Regions from separate parts of the Caballeronia sp. RCC_10 genome, predicted to be linked through region 2. Evidence: riboswitches for the same ligand, from Rfam matches in the RefSeq annotation. Region 2 holds a riboswitch; the other holds the start of a gene.
The links. A riboswitch is a leader RNA that binds a small molecule or an ion and turns the genes downstream of it on or off. The one in region 2 is predicted to bind cobalamin.

Region 1: another riboswitch for cobalamin. It lies ahead of AB6804_RS03710 (TonB-dependent receptor plug domain-containing protein); the one in region 2 lies ahead of AB6804_RS10955 (cobalamin biosynthesis protein).

Annotation. Positions count from the first base shown of each region.
Region 1 covers NZ_JBFUPT010000001.1:770,109-788,103, forward strand. Annotated here, with positions in the region: gene AB6804_RS03655 (PaaI family thioesterase) at 58-474, shown strand; gene AB6804_RS03660 (cobyric acid synthase) at 487-1,959, opposite strand; gene cobU (bifunctional adenosylcobinamide kinase/adenosylcobinamide-phosphate guanylyltransferase) at 2,016-2,588, shown strand; gene cbiB (adenosylcobinamide-phosphate synthase CbiB) at 2,593-3,534, shown strand; gene cobD (threonine-phosphate decarboxylase CobD) at 3,527-4,522, shown strand; gene AB6804_RS03680 (cobalamin-binding protein) at 4,519-5,400, shown strand; gene cobC (alpha-ribazole phosphatase family protein) at 5,408-5,977, opposite strand; gene AB6804_RS03690 (adenosylcobinamide-GDP ribazoletransferase) at 5,962-6,723, opposite strand; gene cobT (nicotinate-nucleotide--dimethylbenzimidazole phosphoribosyltransferase) at 6,720-7,769, opposite strand; gene AB6804_RS03700 (ABC transporter ATP-binding protein) at 7,784-8,560, opposite strand; gene AB6804_RS03705 (FecCD family ABC transporter permease) at 8,557-9,555, opposite strand; gene AB6804_RS03710 (TonB-dependent receptor plug domain-containing protein) at 9,580-11,445, opposite strand; cobalamin riboswitch at 11,530-11,831, opposite strand; gene AB6804_RS03715 (hypothetical protein) at 12,026-12,415, shown strand; gene AB6804_RS03720 (cell division protein ZapA) at 12,412-12,726, shown strand; RNA gene ssrS (6S RNA) at 12,844-13,025, shown strand; gene AB6804_RS03730 (EVE domain-containing protein) at 13,092-13,562, shown strand; gene AB6804_RS03735 (SIMPL domain-containing protein) at 13,630-14,355, shown strand; gene lgt (prolipoprotein diacylglyceryl transferase) at 14,367-15,263, opposite strand; gene AB6804_RS03745 (LysR family transcriptional regulator) at 15,303-16,259, opposite strand; gene ilvD (dihydroxy-acid dehydratase) at 16,366-17,995, shown strand, end outside.
Region 2 covers NZ_JBFUPT010000004.1:258,632-271,755, reverse strand. Annotated here, with positions in the region: gene cobG (precorrin-3B synthase) at 1-1,044, shown strand, start outside; gene AB6804_RS10990 (precorrin-8X methylmutase) at 1,037-1,663, shown strand; gene AB6804_RS10985 (precorrin-2 C(20)-methyltransferase) at 1,660-2,388, shown strand; gene cobJ (precorrin-3B C(17)-methyltransferase) at 2,376-4,004, shown strand; gene AB6804_RS10975 (VWA domain-containing protein) at 4,001-4,555, opposite strand; gene AB6804_RS10970 (ATP-binding protein) at 4,669-5,658, opposite strand; gene cobN (cobaltochelatase subunit CobN) at 5,679-9,452, opposite strand; gene cobW (cobalamin biosynthesis protein CobW) at 9,457-10,536, opposite strand; cobalamin riboswitch at 10,650-10,893, opposite strand; cobalamin riboswitch at 10,949-11,190, shown strand; gene AB6804_RS10955 (cobalamin biosynthesis protein) at 11,248-11,694, shown strand; gene cobO (cob(I)yrinic acid a,c-diamide adenosyltransferase) at 11,691-12,293, shown strand; gene AB6804_RS10945 (cobyrinate a,c-diamide synthase) at 12,293-13,124, shown strand, end outside.

The DNA of each region.
Region 1 (17,995 bases), on a different contig from region 2:
GCCGAACGGCCAATTGGGTCGCACGCGCTTTTCATCACACCTCGACGGATTACGCCCATGCCGCTTCGCCCCGATGTCACGCTCGATTTCCTGCGCAACCGCCAGAAAGGCCGCCTGCCCGATCTGCTCGGCGTGCAGCTTCTGTCCCTCGACGAAGGCGCGCTCGCCGGCGAACTCGTGATCCGGCCGGAACTGCTCGCGCCGAACGGCTTTCTGCACGCGGCGACGGTCGTCGGACTCGCGGATACGTGCTGCGGGTATGCGTGCATCGCGCATCTTCCCGAGAAGGCGCAGAACTTCACGACGCTCGAACTCAAGAGCAATCATGTGTCGACGGCGCGCGAAGGGAAGATCGTCGCAAAGGCGAGCGCCGTGCATCTCGGGCGCAGCACGCACGTCTGGGATGCGACGGTGACGAACGGCGACGGGAAGCTGATCGCGATGTTTCGGTGCACGCAGATGATTCTGTATTGACGCTCGCGCGTCTCAGCCAAACGCGCCCATCACCGCATCGAGATCGAGCGCCTGCGCGAACGCATCCGCCAGACGCTCGAGCGATGCCTCGCGCAGCGCCGGGTAATCGAGCGGCGCGGCATCTTCGACGCCCGCCCACGCGAGCAGCGCGGCGCACGCTTCGGGCGTGTCGAAAAGGCCGTGCAGATACGTCGCGGCAATTTGTCCATCGGATGAAATAGCGCCGTCGCCGCGCCCGTCATCGAGCATCACGGCGGGATTCGCCAGCGCCGCGCCGCTCGTGCGCCCCATGTGAATCTCGTAGCCGCGCACCGGCGCATCCGCCGCGCCGATCGCGAGCCGCCCCGTCACGTTCTCCAGTTGCTTGTGCGGCGTCAGCACCGTGTGCAGGTCTAGCAAACCCAGCGCGTCGACACACCCCGCCGCGCCTTCGACGCCATCCGGATCGTCGATCTCGCGCCCCAGCATCTGCATGCCGCCGCATATGCCGAGCACCTTACCGCCGTATCGCAGATGCCGCGCGATCGCACGATCCCAGCCGTGCTCGCGAAGCCACGCAAGATCGCGCTGCACGTTCTTCGATCCCGGCAGCACGATCAGGTCCGCCGGCGGCGGCGCGACGCCCCCGCGCACGTATTCGAAATCAACCTGAGGATGCGCCCGCAGCGCATCGAAGTCCGTGTGATTGCTGATGCGCGGCAAGGCCGGCACGATCACCTTCAGCGCCGGCCGCTCGCCGCGTGCGTGAACATCGCGCGGCAGCATGTCCTCGGCATCGAGTGTCAGGCCGTGCAGATATGGCAGCACGCCGAGCACCGGCTTGCCGGTCTGCGCTTCGAGCCAGTCGAGCCCCGGCTTCAGCAACGAGATATCGCCGCGAAACCGGTTGATCACGAAGCCCTTCACGCGCGCCCGCTCGCTCTCCGACAAACACGCCAGCGTGCCTACGAGATGCGCGAACACGCCGCCGCGATCGATATCGGCGACGAGCACGACCGGGCAATCGACGTGTTCCGCGAAACCCATGTTGGCAATATCGCGATCGCGCAGATTGATTTCGGCGGGACTGCCCGCGCCTTCGACGATGACCGCCTCGAACTCCGAGCGCAGCCGCGCATAGGACGCGAGCACGGCATCGAACGCGGTGAGCTTGTACGCGTGATACGCGCGGGCATCGAGATTGGCGTGCGCGTGGCCGTGGATGATGACCTGCGCGCCGCGATCGCTCGTCGGCTTGAGCAGCACCGGATTGAAGTCGATGCGCGCCGGCACGCCCGCCGCGATCGCCTGCAAGGCTTGCGCGCGGCCGATCTCGCCGCCATCGACCGTCACCGCGCTGTTGAGCGCCATGTTTTGCGGCTTGAACGGCGCGACCCTGACGCCGCCTCGCCGCGCCAGCCGGCACAGGCCCGCGACGAGCGTGCTCTTGCCGGCATCGGAGGTGGCGCCCTGAATCATCAGCGTGCCGCGTGGCGTGAATGGCATCGGGAAGTTCCTCGGAAGCGCAGCCCGCTATCTTATCCCGCCGCTACAATATTGCGATGACCTCCAACGTCCCTGTCGCCACGCCGCGCGATCTGACCTTCATCCTCGGCGGCGCCCGCTCGGGCAAGAGCGCCCATGCCGAACGCCTTGCCGCCGAAAGCGGCCTGCCCGTCGCCTATCTCGCGACCGCGTGCATCGGCGACGACGAGTTCGCCGAACGCGTGCGGCATCATCGCGAGCGGCGTCCCGCGCACTGGACGCTCGTGGAAGCGCCGCTCGATCTCGCGGGCGCGCTGCGTGAAGCGGATCGCGCGGGACAGTGCGTGCTGATCGATTGCCTCACGCTCTGGCTCGCCAATCTGCTGTGCCCGCCCGAATCCATGCACGATGAGCCCGCCACGCTTTCCCATCAAGCCACGCAAGCCTTCGATGCCTTCGACCGCGCATTGGCCGATGTGCGCGGCAAGGTCATCGTCGTCAGCAACGAAATCGGCCTCGGCGTCGTGCCGCTCGGCTCGGTGACGCGCCTCTATGTCGACGAACTCGGCCGCCTGAATCAGCGCGTCGCCGCCGCGAGCACGCGCGCGACCTTGATGGTTGCGGGCCTGCCGCTCGCGCTCAAGGGCTGACGCGATGCTGCTGCTCTCCGTCTATGCGATGGCGCTGCTCGCGGTGCTCGGCGTGATCGTCGATCGCGTGTTCGGCGAACCGCGCAGGCGTCATCCGCTCGTCGGCTTCGGCACGCTCGCGGCGAAGCTCGAAGCGCGCATGAACACCGGGCATCGCGCGCGGCCGGCGGGAATCGCCGCGTGGATCGCTGCGGTCGCGCCGCCGGTCGTCATCGCGTGGATGCTGGTGAGCGTGCTGCCGTTCTCGTACGCCTGCCTCGTCCACGTGCTGCTGCTGTGGTTCGCGCTCGGCGCGAAGAGCTTGCGCGAGCACATTGCGCCGATTGCCCGCGCGCTGAGTTTCGGCGATATCGACGGCGCGCGTGCGCTGACATCGCGCATCGTCTCGCGCGATACCTCGCACGCCGATGAAAACGCGCTGTCGCGTGCGGCTGTCGAATCGGCGTTGGAGAACGGCAACGATGCGATCTTCGGCGCGCTCTTCTGGTTCGCGGTGGCGGGCGGTCCCGGCGCGCTCGCGTTCCGTCTCGCCAACACGCTCGATGCAATGTGGGGCTATCGCACGCCGCGTTACCTGCGCTTCGGCTGGGCGGCCGCGCGCTTCGACGACGTGCTCAATTTCATTCCCGCGCGGCTCACGGCGGCGACCTACGCGCTCACCGGCGACACGCGCATGGCGTGGCATTGCTGGCGCACGCAGGCGCCCTCGTGGGACAGCCCGAACGCGGGCCCGGTGATGGCCGCGGGCGCGGGCAGTCTGAACGTGCTGATCGGCGGCGCGGCGGTGTATCACGGCGTGCTGGAAGCGCGGCCGACGCTCGGCGCGGGCCACGATGCCACGCCGCGCGATGTGGTGGCCGCGCTGCGGCTCGTCGATCGCTCGATGATGCTGTGGCTCGCGGTGCTGCTCATTCTTGCGGTTTTCAGTGTGACGACGAATGGCTGATCCGATTCTCCACGGCGGCAATCTGCGCGAAGCCGCGCACCGCTACGCAATTCCACTCGACGACTGGCTCGACCTGTCGACGGGCATCAATCCGCGCGGATATCCCGTGCCGCCCGTGCCGCCCGACGCCTGGCGGCGCCTGCCCGAAGACGACGACGGCCTCGCCGACTCAGCCGCCCGCTACTACGGCGCACCGCTCGCACTGCCGGTGGCCGGATCGCAGGCGGCGATTCGCGCGTTGCCGCTCCTGCTGAAGCGCGGCGTCGCGGGCGTCGCGCCGCTGGCTTACGGCGAATACGCGCCGGCGTTCGCGCGCGCGGGCCATTCGATCGAAACGCTCGACACTGCAAGCGGCGAATTGCCGGCCACGCTCGATCACGTCATCATCGGGAATCCGAACAATCCGACTGCCGAGCGCCTTTCGCGCGAGACGCTGATGCGCTGGCACGCGCAACTCGCCTCGCGTGGCGGCACGCTGATCGTCGATGAAGCGTTCGCCGACGCGGACCCGGATGCATCGCTTGCCGCCGAGACGGCGCGCGGCGGGCTCGTCGTGCTGCGCTCGGTCGGCAAGTTCTTCGGGCTGGCGGGCATACGCGCGGGCTTCGTGCTCGCCGCGCCCGCCGTCACCGATGCATTGCGCGATGCGCTCGGCGCGTGGACGGTCGGCGGCCCCGCGCGGCACGCGACGATGGCCGCGTTTGCCGATCAAGCGTGGCAGCAGGATACGCGCGAGCGGCTGCGGCGCGATGGCGCGCGCCTTGCCGCACTCATCGCACGTCATGGCTTCGACGTGCGGGCCACGCCGCTCTTCACGTGGACGCCGACGCCGCGTGCGCCTTCGCTGCAACATGAGCTGGCGATGCGCGGTATGTGGACGCGCCTTTTTGATCGGCCGGGCATGACGACGAGCCTGCGCATCGGCTTGCCGGGAAGCGAAGGCGACTGGGCGCGGCTCGAACGCGCACTCGCGGAGATCGGCGCATGAGGTTGGTCGCGCTCTTCGCCCTGTTCATCGCGATGCACGCCCGCGCCGCGATCACCGTCACCGACGACACCGGCGCGCCCGTCACGCTGCCCGCCCCGGCGACGCGGGTCGTAAGCCTCGCGCCGCACCTCACCGAGTTGCTGTTCGCGGCGGGCGGCGGCGGGCGCATCGTCGGTACGGTGAGTTACAGCGATTACCCGAACGAAGCGCAAGCGATACCGCGTGTCGGCGACAACAAGGCGCTCGATCTCGAACGCATCGTCGCGCTGCATCCGGACCTGATCGTCGTATGGCGGCACGGCAACGCCGCGCGTCAGATGGATCGCCTGAAGGCGCTCGGCATTCCGCTCTATTACAGCGAGCCGAAGCGTCTCGAGGATATCGCCGCGAGCATCGACAAATTCGGCGGGTTGCTCGGCACGCAGGAGCGTGCGCGCGCGGCATCGACGGCATTCACGCGCGATATCGCGCAACTGCGCGGCAAGTACGCCGCGTTGCCGCCGGTGCGCGTGTTCTATCAGGTCTGGGACGATCCGCTGATGACGCTCAATCGCGACAACGTGTTCAGCGAAGTCATCGGCGTGTGCGGCGGCGTGAACGTGTTCGCAGCCGAAGCGCCGCGCGTGCCGACGATATCGACGGAAGCCGTGCTCGCGGCCAATCCCGAAGCGATCGTGACCGCGACGCCCGGCGCAACGAAGCCGGATCGCGCGCTGCCGGCGCTCGACCGGTGGAAGCGATGGACATCGATGACCGCGGTCGCGCGCGGCAATCTGTTCGGCATCGATGGCGATGTCATCAACCGGCCGACGCCGCGCATCGCGATCGGAGCGGCCGAGTTATGTCGCGATCTGGATGTGGCGCGGGCGAAGCGATAAGCGCGACTTACGCGTTCCACCGCACGACGACCCATCGCTCACCCGCCCGACGAAGCCAGACGATCCCTTCGAAATCGATTGCCCACTGCAACACGCTCGCATAGTCGAGCCGAAGCAGACGCGCCGCCAGCACCCGCATCACGCCGGCGTGCGCGACGACATGCATCGCGGACGAAGCATCGGCGGATGCCTCGTCGAACCAGGCGAACACGCGGGCGCTGAACTGAGCGAGACTCTCGCCGCCATGCGGACGCGCGTGCTCGATGTCAACGGCCCACGCATCGATCAGCGCGCGATCGATGTCATCCCACGCGCAGCCTTCCCACGCGCCGAAGTGCATCTCGGAAAGCCGCGCATCGATGCGAGCAGTCCCGAGCGCATCCGCGAGCGATGCACAGCGGCGCAAAGGACTCGAATGCCATCCGTCGACGCAATCGGGCACGTGCAGCGCACGCATCCTCGCGAGCACGTCACGCGCCGATTCGCGCGCATCGCGAACAAGCGGCGCATCGGTCTGGCCGTAGCACACGCCCGCATCAATTGCGACAGCGGGATGACGTATCAGTACGAGATCCATGCCAGTCCGGTGAGATAGATCGCAAGCTCGAACACCTGCTGCGCGCAGCCGAGGCAATCGCCCGTATAACCGCCGATGCGCCGCACGAAGTAGCGCCCCGCGATGAAACGCAGCGACGCAAGCACGACAAGCGTCACGCAGGCGAAGCGCCAGCCCATCCATAGAAGCCACGGCAAGCCGAACGCCAGTGCAAGCGCGAGCGACATGACGCTCATGCGCTGCGCGACCGGCTTCGCCTTGCCTTCGGCGCGCACGTAATCGAGCGTGACGAGATAGCTGATCGCGAACGCGCGGCTCGCGGCGTGCGCGGCGATCATCAGCATTGCGGCGCGCATCGGCGGCAACGCGGCCAGCGTCTGCCACTTGAGCGCCAGCGCGATCACGAGCGCAATCGCCCCGAATGCGCCGATGCGCGAATCGTGCATGATGCGCAGCACGTCGTCGCGCGTATAGCCGCCGCCGAAGGCATCGGCGCAATCGGCGAGGCCGTCTTCGTGGAACGCGCCGGTCAGCACGAGCGTCGCGGTCATCGACAGCAAGACGGCCACGCCCGCCGGAAACACGCATAGCGCCGCGAGGTAGACGAGCGCCGCGACCCCGCCGACCATCGCGCCGACGAGCGGAAAGTAGCGCGCCGCCGCGTTCAGATACTCGCGCTCGAAGCCGACCCAGCGCGGCACCGGCACGCGCGTGAAGTAGCCGAGCGCGGTGAAGAAGTAACGCAGCTCGTCGAGCGGACGGCTCATGGCTGCGCGTCTTGCTTGTTCGATACGCCCGCCGAATCGAAGCTCGCCATCTCGTCGACGAACGCGACGGCCGCGCGCAAAAGCGGCAACGCGAGCGCCGCGCCCGTGCCTTCGCCAAGACGCAAGTCGAGTTGCAGCAGCGGCGCGGCGTCGAAGTGCGCCAGCATGCGCCGATGCCCCGCTTCGTTCGACGCATGCGCGAACACGCAGTAATCGAGCACGTCCGGCGCGATCTTCGATGCGACCAGCAACGCCGAACTCGCGATGAAGCCATCGACGAGCACCGTCATGCGCGCCTCGGCTGCGGCGAGGTACGCGCCCGTCATCATCGCGATCTCGAAGCCGCCGAACGTGGCGAGCGTATCGATCGCATCGCCGCCCGACGCATGCGTCGCGAGCGCGCGGGCCAGCACGTCGCGCTTGTGCGCGAGCCCGCGATCGTCGAGGCCGGTGCCGCGTCCGACACATTCGTCGATCGGCAATGCGCACAGGCGGCTCATCAGGCACGCCGCCGCCGATGTATTCGCGATCCCCATCTCGCCGAAGCCGATCACGTTCGTGCCGAGCGACGCGTGATGCCGCACGCGCGCCGCGCCCCGCGCGATGGCTTCGAGCGCCGTGTCGCGCGACATCGCCGCTTCATGCGCGAAGTTGCGCGTGCCGAGGCCGAGCGACAAACGCTCGTAACCGTGATCGATGGGTATCGGCGTCGCGACGCCCGCATCGACGATTTCGAGCGCCATGCCGACGGAACGCGACAACGCGTTGATCGCCGCGCCTCCGCTCAGAAAATTCGCGACCATCTGCGCCGTCACTTCCTGCGGATACGGACTCACGCCTTCAGCGGCGATGCCGTGATCGCCCGCGAACACGATCATCGCGGGACGGTCGATGCGCGGCTTCGTCGTGCGCTGTATCAGGCCCATTTGCAGCGCGAGCGGTTCAAGCCGCCCGAGGCTGCCCGGCGGCTTCGTCTTCATGTCGATGATGCGGCGCAGTTCGGGTTCGATGGCGCGATCGAGCGCGCGAGGCATCGGAATGGACATGGGCGATTCCTTGGTCATGAGGGGAAGCGAGGCACGAGCGCTTCATGCTCGCCATCGCGGATGAGCGCGAGCGGATAACCGAACGCGGCGCTCGCACGCTCGGCCGTGAGCACATCGGCGACGAGGCCGCCCTGCGCGCCGCCTTGGCCGTCGAGCAATAACGCATGCGTGGCAAAGCGGCGAGCGAGGTTCAGGTCGTGACACGAGAGCACGACCGCGCGGCGTTCATCGCGTGCCGCTTTCACGAGCGCATTCAGGCAGTCGATCTGATGATGCAGGTCGAGATGCGCGAGCGGTTCGTCGAGCAAGAGCAGCGGCGCGTTCTGGCACAGCACGGCGGCAAGCGCCACGCGTTGCCGTTCGCCGCCCGAGAGCGTCAGCACGTCGCGGGTTGCGAACGCGGCAAGGCCCAGCGCATCGAGCGCGGCGTGCGCGGCGGCGCGGTCGTCGTCGCTTTCCCAGCCCCAGCCGGTGAGATAAGGGAAGCGGTTGAGCAGCACGGTGTCGAGCACGGTCGCGCTGAAGGCGTCGTGCGTGCTCTGCGGCATCAGCGCGCGCCGGCGGGCAAGGTCCGCCGCGCGCCATTGCGCGAGCGCGCGGCCATCGAGCGATACGACGCCCGCCGCCGGTTTCGCGAGGCCCGCGAGGACGCCGATGAGCGTCGTCTTGCCCGCGCCGTTCGGCCCGGCGATGCACCACACTTCGCCCGCCGCGATGGTCGCGCTCAGGCCATCGACCAAGGTGCGGTCGCCGGCGCGCAGCGTGAGCGTGTCGATATGAAGTGTGTTCATCGCGGGCGGCGCAACAGCATCCACAGGAACATCGGCACGCCGACGAGCGCCGTCACGACGCCGACCGGCAACTGCCCCGGCGCGATGATCGTGCGCGCGGCGAGATCGGCGCTCATCACGGCGAGCCCGCCCGCGAGCGGCGCGGCCGGCACGAGCATGCGCTGATCGTTGCCGAAGGCGAGCCGCAGCAGATGCGGCACGACCAGCCCGACGAAGCCGATGGTCCCCGCCGTCGTCACCGCAGCCGCCGCCGCCAGCGACGCGACGAGATAGACGCGCAGGCGCAACCGTTCGACCGGCACGCCGAGCGCCCGCGCGGCGGCATCGCCGCGCAAGAGCACGTTCAGCTGCGGCGCGACGGGCGCGATCACGGCAAGCGCCACGCCCAGCGCAATCATCGCGGGCCAGGGAGTCGCTGCGCCGTTGAGGTCGCCGGTGAGCCAGAAGAGCATGCCGCGCAGCCGGTTCTCCGGCGCGATGCTGAGTATCAGCGTGATAAGCGCGCCCCATCCCGCCGCGATCACGACGCCCGTCAGCAAAAGCCTCGGCGATGCCTCCTGCTCCCCATGCCACACGTGCCTGCGAGCAAGGCCGAGCACCAGCACGATCGACACGAACGCGCCGATGCACGCGGCGAGATCGACGCCCCACCACGGCATCGACGCTAGCATCGCGGCCAGCGCGAACGCCGCCGCGCCGCCGGATACGCCGAGCACGTACGGCTCCGCGAGCGGATTGCGCAGCAGCACTTGCAGCAGCGCGCCGGCGAGCGCGAGCAGCGCACCCGACGCAAACCCCGCCAAGGCGCGCGGCAAACGCAAGGTGAGCACGATGTCATCGGCGATATCGGGCGTGGCCGAACGGGCATGCAGCAGCGCGGCGATCGCACGCGACATCGGCAGATTGACGCTGCCGAGCGCAAGCGATGCCGCGAGCGCGGCGAGCGCCATCGCGCCGAGCGCGAGCCAGATCAAGACGGCGCGGCTAGCGTTCATCGTTCACCAGCGACGACGCCACGCTCACGACGGATTCCATCCGAGCGTGATGTACGCACCGCGCCGCGGCGTGTTGTACGAATAAGCGAGTTCATAGTCCCGGTCGAACAGATTGTCGATGCGCGCGCTCACGTACCACGACTTCGTGATGTCATAGCGCGCGGACAGGTTCACGACGCCATAGCCCGCGAGCGTTGAATCGTAATCGCTGCGCGCGCCGCTCACGATCCACTCGCCGCCCACGCGCCAGCGTCCGATCGAACGATGCGCCGACAGCGATGCAAAGCGCCGCGCACGCCTCGTCAGTTCTTCGTGATTCGTCTCGTCGACGGGATTCTGGAACGTGACGCCCGCGCGGATATCGGTAGCGCCCACGTGCCCCGCCCACGATCCCTCGACGCCCTGCACCTTCGCGCGTCCCACGTTCTGCGCGATATAGAAGCCGCTGCCGTCCGATACGTAGTCGATTAGATTCGAATAGCGCGTCTGAAACGCCGTCACCCGCAGCACGCCCACTGCGTCCGATGCATATTGCAACGCGGCCTCGACCGAATGGCTGCGCTCCGGCTGAATCGACGCATTGCCGCTGAACGGATAGTAGAGGTCGTCGAAGCTCGGTGCGCGGAACGACGCCGCATAGCTCGCGCTCGCCCGCCAGTGAGCGTCGAACTTGTACGCGTAGCCGAGATAGTAGCTGTTCGCGCCGCCGAAGTCGGAGTACTGGTCGTGCCGCACGTTCGCCTGCACTTCGCTCCGACCGAAGCGCCCCACGTAGCCCGCGAACACCGAATTGACGTGACGGTCGGGCGCGCTCAGTTGATCCGAATCGAGCGACTGATCGAGATGCTCATAGCCGAACAGCAGCTTGTGGGCATCGGTGAGCCTGAAGTCGTTTTGCCAGAGGTACTGATGATTCTCCGAGTTGAATCGGCTCGTGTACACGCCGTTCTGCTCGATGTTCGCGCGGTCCTGCCCCTGCGCGATGGTGAAGTGCGTGGTCCAGCGATCGGTGAGCCTGCCGTTCGCGAACACCGAAGCCGAACGCACGCGGTCGTGCGTCTTGTTGATGTCGGCAGGGGTGCCGTATGCATCGTCGAAGCTGTCGACGCCGTTCGATTGCAGGAAGCGCACGCCCGCATCCCACTTGTCGGTGAACTTGTGGCGCAGCGTCGCGGCGACGCTTTCGTTCAAATAACCGTTCGCGTTCGGATTCGCACCGGGCGCGAGCGCCGGATCGATCGACGAGAAGCCGTCGGTCTTTTCGCGGGACACGTTCAGGCTGAAGGTGGTGCGGCCCTCGGCATCCAGCGCGCCGTCGACGCCCGCCGATTGACGCTGCGTGTGATAGCTGCCGTACTCGGCTTCGAAGTGAAAGCGCGGCGGGTGGGCATCGCCCTCTTTCGTGAAAATTTGCACGACGCCGCCGATCGCATTCGATCCATACAACGCCGATACATTGCCGTTCACCACTTCCACGCGGCCGGTCTGATCGAGCATCATTTGCGACAGCTGCGCCGCGCCGAGCGATACCGATTCGACACGCACGCCATCGATCAGCACGAGCGATTGCGACGACGCCGCGCCGCGTATGTACACGCCCGAGTTCGCGCCCGGCCCGCCGTTTCGTGTGACCTGTACGCCGGGCGCGAGCGCGATCAGGCCGAGCACGTCGCGAGCGTTGGTGTCGGCGATGTCCTGCTCGTCGAAGAGCGACGTTTGCGGGAGCGAATCGGCGAGCGGTTGCGCGGTGCGCGTCGCCGTGACGACGACGGGCGCGAGCGTTTGCGCGGCGGTATCGGCATGAGCAGATTGCACGAGTAGCGCGCTGAACGCCGCGCACGATGCCACGCAAACGGCGCGACGCTTCATGCCGGACGGAGATGAAACCATGCTTGAGAATCCAGTTCGGGGCTGGCGCGTGCCCCGCTCCCCGCGAGGTCTGTGCGCGACGCGCGCGCCGCTATGCCGATGACATGGACGCGCTGGACGATTGGCCGGTATCCGGGCTGGCGACGCTTCGTCCCGCCTTCCCGCGCATGGCGCGCAGTGGCGTCGACATGTTTCTTGCAGGGCGTGCCGCATGGCGAGTGACCGTGCGATGCGATGCGAGAAACGCGCGAGGGACGACTTGCAACTTGCGTTGCGGTCGCTTACCGTTGCGGGGGCAGCACAGGTTGGCGCGTCCCGGTCATGTGCCGTGGACTTCGCTCCCTGTTTCCCGTTTGACTGCATCCGCGAGAGAAGCGGACGCGAGCACCAAAAGTGCGGCAAGTGTAGGAGCGGGCATCGGGGCCGTCAAGAACGCGCGCCGTGCCCGGCACCCTGCAATCAACACGCACGCTCGCTCTTTCCACACACAAATGCATCGCGATGCGCGCATGTTCCGGGGTTGTTACGTCTCGAAACGAGACAATTATCGGAAGCTGCTTTGAACCGCGCTAAAATGCCAGGTCTTTAGAGGACGCAGCACATGCTCAACGAACTCGAATCACTGTCAGGAAACATCGGCCGGCTGATCCAGATCAGCGAGCGCCACCATCAGGCGCGTCTCGCGCTCGAAGCGCAAATCGAACAATTGCGCGCCGATTACGCGGGCGTTCAGGCCGAGCTCGTGCAGGTGCGAAGCGAGCGCGACGCATTGCAAGCCGAGCGCGACTCGCTCTCCGCGAAGATCGACGACGCACAGGTGCGCCTCAACGCAATCCTCGAGAAGCTGCCGCGTGGCAAAACGCATCACGCCGAAAGCGACAATCAGCTCGACCTTCTCAACGCCGAATCGCAGGCATCGCGCGACGCGCAGCCCGAACATGCGCATGCTGAAGAGATGCACGGCGAACATCATCACGGAGAGAAGGCATGACGACCACGCAAATCGAAGTATCCATTCTCGGGCAGCCGTATCGCCTTGCGTGCTCGCCGCAAACGGAAGCCGCGTTGCGCGAAGCAGTCGCCCGCGTCGACGCCGAAATGAACAAGATCCGCAATGCAAGCAGCGTGCGCGGCACGGATCGCATCGCGGTGATGGCCGCGCTGTCGCTGGCGTCCGAATTGCTTCGGCTGCAGGAAAGCGTGCGTCACGGCGAAGCCTTCCCGGCCGAAGAAATCCGCCGCACGGTGCACTCGATGAACCAGCAGCTCGGCGCGGTCATCGCACAATATGAAGTGCAGTGAGTGCAAGCCGTTTGCATGATGCGCTGATCTAATCAGCCTCGCGGTGTCAATCAAAAAAAGATACTGCGCGATCACGGCGCAGGGGCTGCACAAGGCAAATGATTGGTGTAGAGTGAGGTTTCCCTGCCTGGTGCGCCAAGGTCATATATTCCTTGAACCAATGTCACATTGGCACGGTTGCGGAACCTTGTAACACGGGCGCGCGCGTCACTAGTCTGATGTACCCGAAGTGTTGCTTACCGCGACCAATCTTGAACCCAGGTTCAGGATGCCGGCCTAGCGGCTGAGGCGGGGACCTTATCCAAACGGCATCGGTTTATCCGATGCCGTTTTCATTTGCATCGCCGATTCTTCCCGCTCTCCTCATGCGCTACTGGCTGATGAAGTCCGAACCGGACGAAGCGAGCATCGATCATCTCGCGCACGCGCCGAAGAAAACCCTGCCGTGGACCGGCGTGCGCAACTATCAGGCGCGCAACTTCATGCGCGACCAGATGCAAATTGGCGACGGCGTGCTCTTCTATCATTCGAGCTGTCCGGAGCCGGGTATCGCGGGCATCGCGAAGGTTGCTTCGACGGCCTATCCCGATCCCACGCAGTTCGATTCCAAGAGCCCCTACTTCGATCCCAAGTCCACGCAGGAAACGCCGCGCTGGCTGCTCGTCGACGTGAGCTTCGTCAGGAAAACGCCGCTCATTGCGCTTGCCGAATTGCGCGCGCACGATGCGCTTTCGGACATGCAAGTGCTGGCGCGCGGCAACCGGTTGTCCATCACGCCCGTCACCGAAGCGCAGTGGCGCTTTATTACCGAACGGCTCGCCGGAGACCGGAACTAAGGGCGCGAATGGACCGCCTAAGAGCCGTCGCGAAACGCGCGACGTTACAGGCCGGAGTCCTTCGATGATGAACAAGAAAATCGCCGCCGCACTCGCTCTCGCGATGTCGAGCGCCGCGCTCACCTTCTCGGCCACTGCCGCTGCGCAGACGGTCATCGCCAATCCGCAGCCTTCGGGCGTGCTCTCGCTGTCGGCTCAGGCCAGCACGCAAGTGCCGCAGGATGTCGTCACCATTATGCTCTTCTACGAGCAGGAAGCCGCCGATCCTTCATCGCTGACGACCACGCTGAATCAGCGTGCCGAGGCCGCCTTGCGCGAAGCGAAGGGCGTCGAAGGCGTCACCGCGAAGAGCGGCGCGTTCAGCGTGTATCCGTCGACGGATCGCGACGGCAAGATATCCGCGTGGCGCGGACGCACGGAAGTCGTGCTCGAATCGCATGACTTCGCGGCGGCCTCGAAGCTCGCGGGCAAGATGAGTTCGTCGATGCAGGTCGGCAACGTCACGTTCTCGCTGTCGCCGGAAGCCCAGCGCGCCGCTGCGCAGAAGCTCTCGACGCAGGCCATCGATTCGTTCCGCAAGCAGGCACAGGCCGCAGCGCAGGCGTTCGGCTATAGCAGCTTCACGATCCGGGAAGTGAACGTCGGCCAGAGCGGCGTGGCGCCGCGTCCGGTGATGATGATGCAGGCGCGCGGCATGAACGCCGATGCAAAGATGGCCGCGCCGATGGCGCTCGAAGCCGGCACGACGATGGTCACCGTCGACGTATCCGGCTCCGTGCAGATGGGGCGTTAAACGCCGTTGGTTCAGGCGGCGTTGGCCGGCACGCGCCGATGCCGCTTGTACGCCCACACCATCAGGACGATGCCCGCGATGACCATCGGCAGCGAAAGCCATTGGCCCATCGAAAGATTGAGCGCGAGCAGGCCGAGGTAATCGTCGGGTTCGCGTGCGAATTCCACCGTGAAGCGCGCGAGCCCGTAGCCGATCAGGAACAGCGCCGAGACTGCACCCATCGGACGCGGCTTGCGCGAGAACGTCCAGATCAGGATGAACAGCACGATGCCTTCGAGCGCGATCTCGTACAACTGCGACGGATGGCGCGGCAGCATCTGATACCGCTGGAAGACTTCGCTCAGATGCCATGGCGCATCCAGTTGCGGATTCTTGGCGAGCCAGACGGCGTCATCGTTCGACGAATGCTGGAAGAGCATGGCCCACGGCGCAGCCGGGTCCGTCACGCGGCCCCACAGCTCACCGTTGATGAAGTTGCCGAGCCGCCCCGCTGCCAGACCGAGCGGCACCATCGGCGCGACGAAATCCGTCACCTGCAGCCACGTGCGCTTGCGCTGATGCGCGAAGAGCACCATCGCGAGCGTCACGCCGAGAAAGCCGCCGTGAAACGACATCCCGCCTTCCCATACCTTGAAGATATCGAGCGGATGCGACAGGTAGTAGCTCGCCTTATAGAACACCACGTAGCCGAGGCGCCCGCCGAGAATGGTGCCGAGCACGCCGTAGAACAGCATGTCGTCGATGTCCTTCGCGGTCCAGCCCTGGTTGGCGACGAACGGCAGCTTCAGCCGCAGCCGGCCAATGACGATGGCCGAAATGAACGCCACCAGATACATGAGCCCGTACCAGCGCACGGCAAGCGGTCCGAGATGAATGGCTACGGGATCGAAATTGGGATGTATAAGCATCGTAAGAAAGTCAAAGCAAAGCGGGAAGTCAGGCACGAATCATAAAGCAGAGACGGCTGCGGCCCGCGCGCGCACGATCTCGATGAACCCGGCAAGCACCGGGCTCACCTCCGCCGCGCGCCACACGAGCCCCGTTTCGACAACGGGCGCATCCGCCACCGGCCGCAACGGACGATACACCACGCCCGTGCGTCGCAGATGCCGCAGCGACTGCGGCACGAGCGCGACGCCCATGCCCGCCGACACGAGGCTCACGATGGTCTGCATCTGAATCGCCTCCTGCCCGATGCGCGGCGTCAGCCCCGCCGCGGCGTAGCAACCCATGATGATGTCATACAAGCCCGGCGCGAGACGCCTCGGAAACACGACGAGCGGTGCGGCAGCCAGATCGCGCAGATCGACGGGCGTGTCGGCCCATTCCGCCGCGCCTTGCTGCAACTGCGCGGCCGCTTCCGCCGACATCGCGACGACGAGCGGTTCGCGTGCGATCGGCAGATACGACAGCGACATCGCGTGCCGGGGCGGCAGCGGCGGAATGACGAGGCCCGCATCGATGCGGCCCGCGACGAGTTCTTCGATCTGCACGTCGCTCGTTGCTTCCGTCAGTTGCAGCCGCACGCCGGCATAGCGCGCGCCGAAATCGCGCAGCAGCGCGGGCAGCAAACCGTAATCAGCTGTCGACACGAACGCGAGCGACAGCACGCCCGCCTCGCCGCGTGCGAGCGATTGCGCGAGCGGACGCAGCGCGTCGGCGGAAGCGAGCAGCCGGCGCACTTCGGGCAGCAAGTCCTTGCCGACCGCCGTCAGTTCGACCGTGCGCTTCGTCCGCGCGAACAGCGCCACGCCGAGCGCGTCCTCCAGCGCTCGAATGGCTTGCGAGAGGGGCGGCTGCGTCATGGCGAGGCGCGCGGCGGCGCGGCCGAAATGCATTTCTTCGGCGACCGTCACGAAGTAGCGCAGCAAGCGCATCTCGATGGGCGGGTTCCGCTCTTCCATTGATATGTTTCGCGACCTAATAAGCCCTGAATAATATATTGGACAGGCACAAGCCGACGCTTCATTCTTGGGCCACTAGACCAAAAATTCTCACGGAGCCCCCATCATGCCGTTCAATCGCCGCTCGAAAAACATCACCCAGGGCGTCGCGCGCTCGCCCAACCGTTCGATGTACTACGCCCTCGGCTACAAGGAGGAAGACTTCGACAAGCCGATGATCGGCATCGCCAACGGGCATTCCACCATCACGCCGTGCAACGCGGGCTTGCAGCGCCTCGCCGACGCCGCTATCGCCGCCATCAGGCAGTCCGACGCGAACCCGCAGATTTTTGGCACACCGACCATCTCCGACGGCATGTCGATGGGCACCGAAGGCATGAAGTACTCGCTCGTGTCGCGCGAGGTGATCGCGGACTGTATCGAGACTGCCGTGCAGGGCCAGTGGATGGACGGCGTGGTCGTGATCGGCGGCTGCGACAAGAACATGCCCGGCGGGATGATCGGCCTTGCGCGCATGAACGTGCCGGGCATCTACGTGTATGGCGGCACCATTCGTCCAGGCAACTGGAAGGGCAAGGACCTGACGATCGTGTCGTCGTTCGAGGCCGTCGGTGAATTCACGGCTGGCCGCATGTCGGAAGAGGACTTCAAGGGCGTCGAGAAGAACGCGTGTCCGTCGACAGGATCGTGCGGCGGCATGTACACCGCCAACACGATGAGCTCGTCGTTCGAGGCGCTCGGCATGTCGCTGATGTATTCGTCGACGATGGCGAACCCCGACGACGAGAAAGTCGACTCGGCGGCTGAATCGGCGCGCGTGCTGGTCGAAGCGGTCAAGAAGGACCTGAAGCCGCGCGACATCATCACGAAGGAGTCGATCGAGAACGCGGTCGCGCTGATCATGGCGACGGGCGGTTCGACCAACGCGGTGCTGCATTATCTGGCGATCGCGCACGCGGCGGAAGTCGAGTGGACCATCGACGACTTCGAGCGCATGCGCAAGAAAGTGCCGGTCATCTGCGACCTGAAGCCGTCGGGCCAGTACGTCGCCACCGATCTGCACAAGGCGGGAGGCATCCCGCAAGTGCTGAGAATCTTGCTCGATGCAGGCCTTTTGCACGGCGATTGCATCACGATCACCGGCCGCACGCTCGCGGAGGAACTGAAGGACGTGCCGGGCAAGCCGCGCGTGGATCAGAAGGTCATCTTTCCGATCGAGCAGGCGCTCTACAAGCAGGGCCACCTCGCGATTTTGCGCGGCAATCTCGCGGAAGACGGCGCGGTCGCGAAGATCACCGGCTTGAAGAACCCGGTCATCACCGGCCCGGCGCGCGTGTTCGACGACGAGCAGACCGCGATGGAGGCCATTCTCGCGGACAAGATCAAGGCCGGCGATGTCGTCGTGCTGCGCTATCTCGGCCCGCAAGGCGGCCCCGGCATGCCGGAGATGCTCGCGCCGACATCGGCGATTATTGGCAAGGGGCTGGGCGAATCGGTCGGTCTCATCACCGATGGGCGCTTCTCGGGCGGCACGTGGGGCATGGTGGTCGGCCACGTCGCGCCGGAAGCGTTCGCGGGCGGGACCATCGGCCTCGTGCAAGAGGGCGATTCGATCACCATCGATGCCCACAAGCTGCTGCTGCAACTGAACGTGGATGACGCGGAGATCGCGCGTCGGCGTGCAGCGTGGAAGAAGCCGGCCCCGCGTTATACGCGTGGCGTGCTGGCGAAGTACG
Region 2 (13,124 bases):
GCCCACGCGGAACTCATCGATAGCGCCTTGAACGCCGGCCTCGGTCCGCAAGCGGAAGGCGGCGACGATATCCGCAACGTCATGCTAAGCCCGCTCGCCAACGACGCGACGCGCACGCTCGCCGCCAGCATCATTGCCGCGATGCAGAACGATGCCGCGCTGCACGCGTTATCGCCGAAGTTTTCGCTTCAACTGGATGGCGGCGAATCGCTCACCATGCTCGACCATACGCATGATGTGTGGCTCTCCGCACTCGATGGCGGCGCGCGTTTTGCGTTCGGTTTTGCAGGGTCGATGCCGCATCGCGTCGAACATGCTCCCGCGCTTGGCAGCATTGCACGCGATGATGCCGTGCGTTTCGTTATTGCAGTGCTGCATGCGTTTCTGGCACAGGCTACGCAGCAAGAACATCGCATGCGCGAGGTGCTTGCACGCATCGGCGTTGCGCGCTTTCTCGATGCGCTTTCCTTCGATGCCGCATGCACGACATGGCGACGTGCGCCGTCCGATGCGTCGCTGCGTCTGGGCGCACACGCAATGCCCGAACACGATGCATGGTACGTCGGCGCGCAACCGCCGCTTGGCCGTCTGGACGCGGCGACGCTCGACGCGCTTGCTGATCTTGCGTCATCGCATGCGCAGGGGCGGCTCACTTTCACGCCGTGGCAAAGTGTAGTGCTTCCCGGCGTCGCAATGCAGGACACGCAATACGTGATCAATCGCGTCGATGCGCTCGGCCTCGTCACCGACCCGCGCCATCCGCTTGCGCGACTCATCGCATGTACAGGATCGGCCGGCTGCGGGAAAAGCCACGCCGACACCAAAGCCGATGCGCACCGCCTCGCGCCGCTGTTGCCGCCGGATACACACGTGCACTTGAGCGGTTGCGATCGTTCGTGCGCGGCGGCGCATCCGGTTGAAGTAACGCTGTTCGCGGTCGGAACCGGCCGCTATGACGTGCATCAGCAGGCGCAGTGCGTCGCGCACGATCTTTCCATCGAAGAGGCGGCCGCATGGCTTGCCCGGAGCCATGCCGATGCTTGACTACATTCGCGACGGCGCCGAAATCTATCGTCAGTCGTTTGCGACGATTCGCGCCGAAGCCAACCTGAGCGCCATTCCTTCCGATATCGAGAAGCTCGCCGTGCGTTTGATCCATGCGTGCGGCATGACCGATATCGTCGATAACTTGCGTTTTTCCCCCGGCGCAGGCGATGCGGGCCGCGCGGCGCTTGCTGCGGGCGCACCCATTCTCTGCGATGCACGCATGGTCGCGGAAGGCATCACGCGCGCACGCCTTCCCGCCGACAACCGCGTGATCTGCACGCTTGGCGATCCATCCGTGCCCGAACGCGCCCGTGCGATGAACAACACGCGATCCGCCGCCGCGCTCGAGCTATGGCGGTCGCATCTGGAAGGCGCGATCGTCGCGATCGGCAATGCGCCGACCGCCCTCTTTCATTTGCTCGACATGATCGATGACGGCGCACCGAAACCCGCGCTCATTCTGGGCTTTCCGGTTGGTTTCATCGGCGCGGCGGAATCCAAGGCGCTGCTTGCGTCCGACAGCCGCGGCGTGCCTTACGTCGCCTTGCTCGGACGGCGCGGCGGAAGCGCAATGGCCGCCGCCGCAGTGAACGCACTTGCTTCGGAGACCGAATGATGAGCGGACGGCTATATGGCCTAGGCGTCGGTCCGGGCGATCCCGAACTCATCACGGTCAAGGCGCTGCGGCTGCTGAAGTCCGCGCCGGTCGTTGCCTATTTCGTCGCGAAGGGAAAGAAAGGCAATGCGTTCGGCATCATTGAGTCGCATCTCGACGATACACAAACGCGCCTGCCGCTCGTCTATCCGGTCACGACGGAAGCGCTCGAACCGCCGCTTTGCTACGAAACCATCATCAGCGCGTTCTACGATGAATCCGCGCTCGCCATCGCCGATCATCTCGAAGCGGGGCGCGATGTCGCGGTAATCTGCGAAGGCGATCCCTTTTTCTACGGCTCGTACATGTATCTGCACGACCGCCTGGCCGGACGCTTCGACGCGCATGTGGTCCCCGGCGTGTGCTCGATGCTCGGCGGCGTATCGGTGCTGGGCGCGCCGCTCGTGTATCGCAATCAAAGTCTCAGCGTCCTTTCGGGCGTGCTGCCTGAAGAGGAACTTCGGCGCAAGCTCGAATCGTCGGATGCGGCCGTCGTCATGAAACTCGGACGCAACTTCGAGAAAGTGCGCCGCGTCCTGATCGAACTCGGGCTCGACAAGCGCGCGCTTTATGTCGAACGCGCGACGATGGCGAATCAACGCATCGTCCCGCTCGATGAAGTCGATCCGATGGCGTCGCCTTATTTCTCGCTGCTCGTCGTGCCGGGGAAAAAATGGCAGGCGTGAAGACGCATTCGACGCTTGCCATCGTCGTGCTCGGTGAGAGCGCGATGCACACTGCCCGGCGCATTCAGGCGCAATATGCCGGATCGCTCGTGCATGGTCTTGCGGGCCGCGTGGACGCTGATCTCGCTTACGAGAATTTCGGCGCGCACCTGCGTTCGCTCTATGCAGCCGACACGCCGATTGTCGCGCTATGTGCCGCGGGGATCGTGATTCGTGCACTTGCGCCCTGCCTGAGCGACAAGCAAGCCGAACCGCCCGTGCTGGCCATCGCGCAGGACGGTAGCGCGGTAGTGCCGCTCCTCGGCGGCATGAGCGGCGTCAACGTGCTTGCCAAAGAAATCGCTGCTGCGCTCGACGTAAAACCTGCGATCACGACAAGCGGCGAATTGCGCTTCGGCACATGCCTGCTTGCGCCGCCGGAAGGATATGCGCTGGCCGATATCGAGCGCGGCAAGCGCTTCGTATCAGACTTGCTCGCGGGCGAAACGACGCGCATAGAAGGTCATGCACCCTGGCTCGATCACGCCGATCTTCCGCGCAATGCGGATGCGCGCCTGGCGGTGCGCGTCACGCCACATATCGATGAACACAACGACGCGCTCGTGATTCACCCGCGCTGCGTGGTGGCGTGGGTGCATGACGTAAGCGGTCCAGTCGCAGAACGCGTGCGTGATGCGTTGCAAGCACACCGCTTGTCGCCGCTTGCGCTCGCAGCACTCGTCGCGCCGACGCACGCGATGACTTGCGATGCCCTCGCCGATGCCGCCAGCGCACTCAACGTGCCGCTGCGTTTCAGCGACGCGATGCCTTCGCGAGACATCGGCATTACCGTGGCGGACGGCCCTGTCGATGTGCAAACCATTGGCCGCGCCCGCGGCACGCTGACCGTAATCGGTCTGGGCCCCGGCAAAGCGGATCTGATGACGCCCGCATCGAAGGCCGCGCTCATCGCCGCGCAGGACGTGCTCGGCTATGAAACGTATCTGCGCATGGCGAGACCGTATCGCGCCGATCAGTGCGTGCATATGAGCGACAACCGCGAAGAGTTGCAACGCGCGCGCCATGCTTTCGAACTCGCGAGCGCCGGACGCAACGTGGTTGTCGTTTCATCGGGCGATCCGGGCGTATTCGCGATGGCCGCCGCCGTGCTCGAAGCATTGGACGAAGGCCGCGCGGCGCATCCTGAATGGAACGCGGTCAAGCTGATCATTTTACCGGGCGTATCCGCGTCCCTAGCGACGGCCGCACGCGCGGGCGCACCGCTCGGCCACGACTTCTGCGTGCTGTCGCTATCGGACAACCTGAAGCCTTGGGACGTGATCGAGAAACGCATCACACATGCGTGCGAAGCCGATCTCGTGATGGCGTTCTACAACCCGCTATCGAAGGCGCGGCCCTCGCAGTTCGATCGCGCGATGAGCATCGTGCGGCAGTATCGCGACGCAGCGACGCCCGTCGTGCTCGGCCGCGACGTGGGGCGTCCCGCCGAAACGATTCGCACGGTTACGCTGGGCGAGCTGCACGGCGGCCTCGTCGATATGCGCACGATGGTGATCGTCGGTTCATCGCGAACACGCACGTTCGGCAACTGGGTCTATACGCCGCGCTGGTATTAAAGCAGCGCATCCGCCGATACGCATTGCGCTCGCCACGACACCGCCAACGCCTCCGCCCCGCCGACACGCACGAGTCCATCCTCGAAATTCACGACGATGATGCGATCTGCAAAGGAAGGCGCGGCGGGCCGCTCGTTCACGCGGCCATCGGTCAGCAGCCATAGCCAGCGGCGCTGATTGGGCCTGCGCCGTGCGGCGCGCGCAAGCACCGTTGCCGCGCTCGCCATGCCGAGCGTGAGCGGCGTACCGCCTCCGCCGCCGATCGGCGCAATCCATCGCTCGTTGAACCAATGCGCCGCGCCCGGCTGACGGCGCACTTCGGCGCGTCCACCGCCGAAGCACACCAGCGCGACTTCAGCGCGCTCGCGATAAGCGCGGTCGAACAGCGCGATCAACATGCCTTTGGCGCGTGCGAGACGCTCGCCGCCTAGCATCGAGCCGGAACAATCGAGCACGAAGCAATGCAGCGCGCTCGCGTCGCCATCGGTGCGGCGAAAGCGCATATGTGCCGCATGAAAAGGCGCGGCGCGCTTCGCCCGCAGCGTCGCCATCCAGTCGATGCGTGCGCTGTCCGCGCCATCGTGCGCAGCGTAGCGGCCCCGCGAACGCGCATCCTGCCATCGAAGACGATGCGCTTGCGCATCGGCGTCGAGCCTTCGATGGCTCAGGCTTTTTTTTCGGCGAGCGGCCTGACTTGCTTGATCTTCGCGGCGCCAACCGGTTCGGGCGGCACATAGCCCCATTCGCCATCCTGTGCGCTCGCGCCGTTTGCCTGACGAGGCGGCATTTCATGCGGCGATCTCTGCGACGGCGCGTCCTGCTCACGGCGCCGATGACGCAACACGGCTTCGGCCACGCACTCGACATGCTTCGTCTCGACGCGATGCGCGCCTTCGAGCGCCGCGAGCGCACGCGCCGCGCGTAGCATCACGAGGTCCGCGCGAAGGCCATCCACTTGCGCGGCGATACAAAGCTCGCTGACGCGCGCATGAACGGCATCGTCGAAATCGTAGTCGTTCAGCGCGGCGCGGGCAGCATCGATACGTTCGCCGAGCGCAGCCTGATTGTCCGCATGGATCACACGAAATGCTTCGGGGTCCGTATCGAATGCAAGACGCGACTTGACGATTCTCTGCCGCACGTTCGCATCGAAACAATTGTCCAGTTCCACCGCGAGCCCGAAGCGGTCCAGCAATTGCGGACGCAGTTCGCCTTCTTCCGGGTTCATCGTCCCGATAAGAACGAAGCGTGCATCATGCCGGTGCGAAATGCCGTCGCGTTCGATGATGTTCACGCCGCTCGCCGCCACATCGAGCAACTGATCGACGAGCGGATTCGGCAACAGGTTCACTTCGTCGACATACAGCACGCCGCGATGCGCCTTCGCCAGAAGGCCCGGCGAGAACTTCACGCCGCCGTCGCGCAACGCAGTCTGGATATCGAGCGTGCCGATCAACTGTTCCTCGCTTGCGCCGAGCGGCAAGGTCACGAGCCGCCCTTCGGGCAGAAGCTCCGCGAGCGCGCGCGCCGCCGTTGATTTCGCGGTGCCGCGCGGCCCGCTGACGAGCACGCCGCCAAGCGACGGATCGACGGCCGCGAGCAGCAAAGCCTGCTGCAACGGCGCCTGTCCGACGAGCGCGGTGAAAGGAAACACTGGAAATGAAGAGGTTTCGTTCAAATCTGTCGGCTCTCGAGTTGCTGCTCGACATCGAGCAGATGCTGCGTCACCGCCTCGCGATAGTCGCCCGGCGCTTGCCACAAGCCGCGCTCCATCGCTTCGAGCAAACGCTCGCAGATCGACTGCAACGCGTGCGGGTTGTGACGGGCGATGAAGTCGCGCGTGCCGGCATCGTTCACATAGGCATCGGTGACGAGCGCATATTGATGATCGGACACGACGCGCGCCGTGGCGTCGTAGCCGAATAGATAATCGACCGTTGCGGCCAGTTCCGATGCGCCCTTGTAGCCGTGTCGCTTGACGCCATCGATCCATTTCGGATTGACAACGCGCGCACGCACCACGCGCGCAATTTCTTCGTTCAGCGTACGAACGCGCGGCGCCGCCGGGTTGCTGTGATCGGCGTTGTACGCCTGCGGCTGCAGGCCGGACAGATAACGCACTGCCGCCACCATGCCGCCCTGAAACTGGTGATAGTCGTTCGAATCGAGAATGTCGTGTTCGCGATTGTCCTGGTTTTGCAGCACCACATCGAGCGATGAGAGACGCGTGCCGAAGCTCGCGCGCGCTTCGACGCCGTCGCCGCCTTGCGAATACGCATAACCGCCCGTGCTTTGATAAGCCTCCGAGAGATCGGCGTCGGTGTGCCATTGACGCGCATCGATCAGTTCCTGCAAGCCCGCTCCATATGCACCGGGCTTCGTGCTGAAGACACGCCACCCCGCACGGCGACGCGCTTCCGTTGCATCGACACCACGGCCGATCAGTTCATCGCGTTCACGCAGAATCCGTGCGCGAATCGGGTTCACGTCGTCCGGCTCGTCTTCGAGTGCGGCAACGGCCTGCACCGCCGCGTCGAAGAGATGCATGAGATTGGCGAACGCATCGCGAAAGAAGCCCGATACCCGCAAGGTCACGTCGATGCGCGGACGATTGAAGATGGAGATGGGCAGGATCTCGAAGTCCGTCACGCGATGACTGCCCGCCGCCCACTTCGGCCGCACGCCGATGAGCGCGAATGCCTGAGCGATGTCGTCACCTCCTGTGCGCATCGTCGCCGTGCCCCATACTGACAAGCCGATCGCACGCGGATAGTCGCCGTGGTCCTGCACGTGCCGCTCGACGAGCATGTTCGCGGACTTGAGCCCGAGCGACCAGGCGGCTTGCGTCGGCAAGGCGCGCGTATCGACCGAATAGAAATTGCGACCGGTAGGCAGGACGTCGGGCCTGCCGCGTGATGGCGAACCGCTCGGTCCCGGCGGCACGAAGCGTCCTTCGAGACCGCGCCTGAGTTGCATCAGCTCTTGCGGTCCGCAGGCATCGAGACGCGAGAGGACATCGCTTTTCAGGCGTTCAAGCACGAGTTTCGTACGTGGTCCGGGCGCGTGAGCATCGTCTTGCAGCAGTTGCATCGCAAGACATTCGAGGCGCTCGCGCGTGTCGCCATGATGACGCCACGGCGCACTGCTCACCGCTTGCAATGCTTCAGGGCGCGGGCCCGTCCATGATGCGGACCAGTCGGAATCGAGCGGATCGAAGGCATCGCCCAGTTGCAGATCGCGTGCGAGCGCGGTGATGAGGCTCGCGTTCGCACCTTGACCATCGCCAACTGGAAAGCGCCCTAATGCAAGCAAGGTATCGCGGCGCTGCACGCCTTCCGGCGATACGCCGAACACATGCAGGCCGTCGCGTATCTGCGCTTCCTTCAGTTCGCATAGGTAGGCATCGGCGCGCGTGAGCAATGCGTCTTCGCCCGCGATGTCGCGCGGCGCATCCAGCCCCAGCTCTTCATGCAATCTGTGTTCGACGATGTTCTGCAGTATCGACTTGCGCAAGAGTTTTGCACGGCGCACATCGACCATCAACGCTTCGTAGTATTCGTCGACTTGCCGTTCGAGGTCCTGCAAAGGCCCGTAGTTCTCAGCGCGCGTGAGCGGCGGCATCAGATGATCGATGATGACCGCCTGCGCGCGCCGCTTCGCCTGACTGCCCTCGCCCGGATCATTGACGATGAACGGATAGAGATGCGGCATCGGGCCGAGAATCAGATCGGGCCAGCACGACGCCGACAACGCCACGCTCTTGCCCGGCAGCCATTCGAGATTGCCGTGCTTTCCCACGTGCACGATGGCGTCGATATTGAAGCGCGAACGCAGCCAGAAATAGAACGCCAGATAAGCATGCGGCGGGACGAGTTCGGCATCGTGATAGCTCGCGTAGTCGTTACGTTCACGCGAACGCGAAGGCTGAATGCCGACGAAGATTTCCCCGCAACGAAAGCCCGCGATCATGAAGCGGCCGCGTCTTATCGTCGGGTCTTGCTCGGGTGCGCCCCATGTCGCTTCCAGTGCCGCGCGCGCATCGGCGGGGACCGCGTCATACGCAGCACGATATTCCTCGAGCGAAAGGCTTTGCAGCGCGGGACGCAGATCGCGCACGACCGGATCGTTCGTCACGCCTTGCGTCAACGCCGCGATGAGCGCATCGCCATTCTCGGGAATAGTGCCGACGCGATAGCCTTCGCGCGCAAGCATCGACAGAATGCCGACCGCGGACGCCGGCGTATCGAGACCCACGCCGTTGCCAATGCGCCCTTCGCTTGCCGGATAGTTCGCGAGCACCAGCGCGATGCGTTTGGCCGCGTTCGGTTTATGCCGAAGCGCGCACCAACGCCGGCTCAGTTCCGCGACGAAGCGCACGCGCTCGGCATCGGGCTGATAGCGTACGACGTCGACTTGCGTATGCGGACAGTGATACGCAAGCCCCTTGAAACTCACTGCACGCGTGATGATGCGGCCATCGACTTCGGGCAACGCGATATGCATCGCGACATCGCGCGAATTGAGGCCGTGATTGTCCTTCTGCCAGTCTTCGCGATTGCCGCCGCTCAAAACCACTTGCAGCACGGGCGCATCGCCGGCCACTTCGAATGCTTCGCTCTTGCCGATCACGCCCGCTGCGAATGCCGTCGTATTCAACACGAGCGACGCATGATGCTCCGCACACAAGCGCGCCACCACTTCGCGGCTGACGCATTCTTTTAGCGATGAAATCGCGATCGGCAGCGGATTGAGGCCTTCCCTCTCGAGCGATTCGATGAGCGCATCGAATACCGCTGTATTGCCAGCTTGCAAATGCGCGCGATAAAACAGCACCGCGACGACGGGCGCGCCCTCGGTCCATCGCGCGCGCCAGTCGTCGATCACGGCGATATCGTGCTCGGGATGATAGATGGCGACAGCAGGCAACGGACTCGGCGGCTGCGGCTCGCGCCCGAAGCCAAGCGCATGATGAGCGATCGCGCGCAGGAACGCTTCCGCATTGCGCGCGCCGCCTTCGCGCAGATAACGCGACAAGACGCGGCAGAATGCGGCGTCGGCCGTGCTCTTGGCGATCAGATTGGGGTCTTCGGTGAGATCGCCGGAGAACATCGCGAGCACTTGCTTCTCGCTCTTCGCAAGCGATACGAGCCGCTCGATCCCATACGGCCAATACGATTCGCCGCCGAGATGGTCGACGATGACGACCTTCGCGTGACGCACGACATCGTCGATATAAAAGTCCACCGATGCGGGCTGACGCAGGAACGACTGATTCGCGAGCCGCACTTCGGGAAAGCCCGCTTCGAGGCGCGGAAACACGCTCGCCAGCAGTGCGAGCGTCGTGTCCGCCGAACTGAGCACGACGATCGGCGCACGCGTCTGCTCGATGCGTATGACGCCAGCGGCATCGTCGACGAAACCGCCAGGTGTCGTGCGTAGTAAGTGCATCGTGTCAGGCCTGGACGGGCGCGCCGGCGAGCGCGGCATCGAATGCGGCTTGAAGCGCCGGCCGATCGAGGTCTTCTCCGATCAGCACGAAACGGCTTGCCGCTTCGCCTTCGGACCAGCGCCGGTCGAAGTAACTATCGAAACGACGGCCCACGCCTTGCACGACCAGACGCATCGCAGCGCCGGGAAGAGCGGCAAAGCCCTTCACACGATAGATCGTGTGATGCTCGACGAGACTCTGCAACGCGGCGATGGCCTGCTCGCGCGACTCGATGCTCGCCTGAACGACGACCGAATCGAACGCGTCGTGATGATGATCGGCGTGGCCTTCATCATCCACGGAACCGTGATGATCGTGCCGCAAATGAATTGTCTCTTCCGATGCCGCTTGCAAGCCGAGCAACGCATGCAGATCGAGCCGTCCCATCTGCGCAGGCACGATCTTCACTTGCGGCGGAATCTCGGGGCGTATGAGTGCTTCCACTTGGCCGAATGCATTGCCGTCCATCAGGTCCGTCTTGTTGACGATAACCAGATCGGCCGATGAAAGCTGATCCTCGAACAGTTCATGCAGCGGCGATTCATGGTCGAGGTTCGGATCGGCCTTGCGCTGTGCATCGACTGCGGCGGGATTGGACGCGAACTGGCCGCTCGCAGCAGCGGGGCCATCGACGACCGTGATCACGGCATCCACGGTAAAAGCATTCTTGATGGACGGCCAGTTGAACGCCTGCACGAGCGGCTTCGGCAATGCGAGACCGGAGGTTTCGATCAGCACGTGGTCGATGCGGTCGCGCCGTTCGAGCAATTGCTCCATCACGGGATAGAACTCTTCCTGCACCGTGCAACACAAACAACCGTTCGCAAGCTCATAGAGATTGCGGTCCCCAGAGGCCGCTTCGTCATCGCAGCCGATACCGCAGCCCTTCAGAATCTCGCCGTCGATGCCGAGTTCGCCGAACTCGTTGACGATGACCGCCAGGCGCAAGCCCTGCGCATTCGACATGATGTGGCGCATCAAAGTGGTCTTGCCGCTGCCGAGAAAGCCGGTCACGACGGTGACGGGAATCTTGCGGGTTTGCATCGTTGCTCCGTGGCGTGTGTGCGTGCGCCGTGCCGCTCAAGGCATGGAATGCGATGTCGAACGGGAATGCGCACGGCTCTGTGATCATGGACCGGGCCGCATCCCCGCGGCATGGGTCCTTGCGAAAGTCTGGCCGGTATCCGGGCTTGCGGCTTCATTGCACCGCCTTCCTGCCGATGGCAGTGGCGTGTGGCGCAATGCGCGGCATCGTCAATCGATACCGCCAGTCGCTTACCGTTGCGGGGGCAGCGCAGGTTGACGCAAGCCATGATCATGCATGGCCAGGCGCTCCCTGCTTCCCGTTTAACTGTGCGCGAAAGAAGCTCGCGCACGAGCACCAAAACTGCGTGAAAGTCTAGGCGTAGCGGGCACGAGCGTCAAGGAAACACGCGCTTCGAAGAAGCGCCTATGGTATCTTTGGCCCGCGACTGGTGCTCGCGCGTTCCAACGCAACGCGCAGTTAAACGGGAAACAGGAAGCCGTGCTCGTCAGACGAACCACGCGCCAGCCTGTGCTGTCCCCGCAACGGTATGCGACCGGCGGCATCGTCATCGTGCAATGCCGCGCATCGTGCTCGAATGCCACTGCCGAAAGCGGGAAGGCCGCACGATGAGGTCGCAAGCCCGGATACCGGCCAGCGCAGGGAACGAAGCGCATTGCGTGATTGCATGTGACGCGCTTCGCCGAACGCCGCGCATCCGCGAGGGACGCATGCACGGCGCAAGCTGCCTTTCCATTTCGATGATGACCATTAGCGCGAATCGGCGCCATCTTGCCGTCGGCATCGGTTGCAGGCGAGGCGCAAGCGCGGACGCCATAGAGCACGCCGTGCGCGCGGCGCTTGGCGCAACCGCCTTTCTGTTCGAGGATATTGCGCTGGTCGCCAGCATTGCCGCTAAAGAGAATGAAGCAGGCTTGCTTGCGTTTTGTGAGCAACACGATCTGGCTTTGCAATTCTTCCGAACGGAAGAGATTGCCGAAGCGCCAGCAAGCTATTCGCCTTATGCCGGCAAGCACATGAACGTCGATGGCGTGTGCGAGCCTTGCGCGATACTGGCAAGCCACGGCGGACGCCTCGTGCTTGGGAAGACCATCGTCGGCGATGTGACTGTCGCCATTGCAATGAAGAACGCGCCATCAGATACGAAAGTCCCATGAAAACCGATACCGAATCGCATCTGCGCATGACGCAGCGTCGCAAGGAAGGCCACGAAAAGAAGCAGGCCGCCGCCGATCACGAGAAGGGTTTGTTGATCGTGAATACCGGCAATGGGAAGGGCAAGACCACAGCCGCATTCGGCATGGCGGTGCGCGTGCTCGGCCACGGCATGAAGCTCGGCGTCGTGCAATTCATCAAGGGCGCGTTGCATACGTCCGAGCGCGATTTCCTCGCCGCAATGGCGAATTGCGATTTCGTCACGATGGGCGATGGCTATACGTGGAACACGCAGAACCGCGAAGCCGATATGGCGACCGCGCGCAAAGGCTGGGATGAAGCGCGCCGCATGATCGAGAGCGGCGAGTATCAGATGGTCGTGCTCGATGAACTCAATACCGTGCTCAAATACGAGTATCTGCCACTCGATGAAGTGCTCGATGTCCTGAAGGCGCGGCCCGCGATGCTGCATGTCGTCGTGACGGGCCGTCACGCGCCCGATGCGCTCGTCGACATCGCCGATCTCGTCACCGAGATGCGGCTCGTGAAGCATCCTTATCGCGAGCAAGGCGTCAAGGCGCAACGCGGCGTCGAATTCTGATGCCGCGCTGCCCTGCACTCTTCATCGGTGCGAGCGCCTCGCATCAAGGCAAGACCACGGTGACGGCCGCGCTTGCGCGCCATCATGCGCGGCAAGGCCGGCGCGTGCGCGTCTTCAAGACCGGCCCGGATTTTCTCGATCCGATGATTCTCGAACGGGCATGCGGCTGGCCCGTCTATTCGCTGCACCTGTCGATGGTCGGCCTCGATGCCTGCCGCGCGATGCTTGCGGAAGCAGCGCGTGAAGCCGATCTCATTCTGATTGAAGGCGTGATGGGTTTGTTCGATGGCACGCCCAGCAGCGCCGATCTGGCCGCCGCGTTCAACGTGCCCGTACTCGCCGTGATCGGCGCGCATGGCATGGCACAAACGTTCGGCGCGGTGGCGTTCGGGCTGGCGCGTTATCGCACGGACGTGCCGTTCTATGGCGTGCTCGCCAATCGCGTGGCATCGGCGCGTCATGCACAGATGCTTGCCGAAGCCATTCCCGATGGATTGCACTACTGCGGGCATCTGTCCAACGCGGACGATATCGCGTTGCCCGAGCGTCATCTCGGCCTGACGCAAGCGCAGGAAATCGCGAGCCTCGATGCACGCCTCGATCGCGCCGCCGATGCCATCGCAACAACCTCGCTTGGCGACCTGCCGCCGCACGTCGAGTTCGAAGATGCGACGCTCGATGCACCGCCCCGCCTGCTCGATGGCATGCGGATCGCCATCGCACGCGATACCGCGTTTTCTTTCATCTACCCGGCGAACATCGACTTGTTGATCGCGATGGGCGCGAGCGTCACGACGTTCTCTCCGCTCGCCGACGAACCGCTGCCCGCCG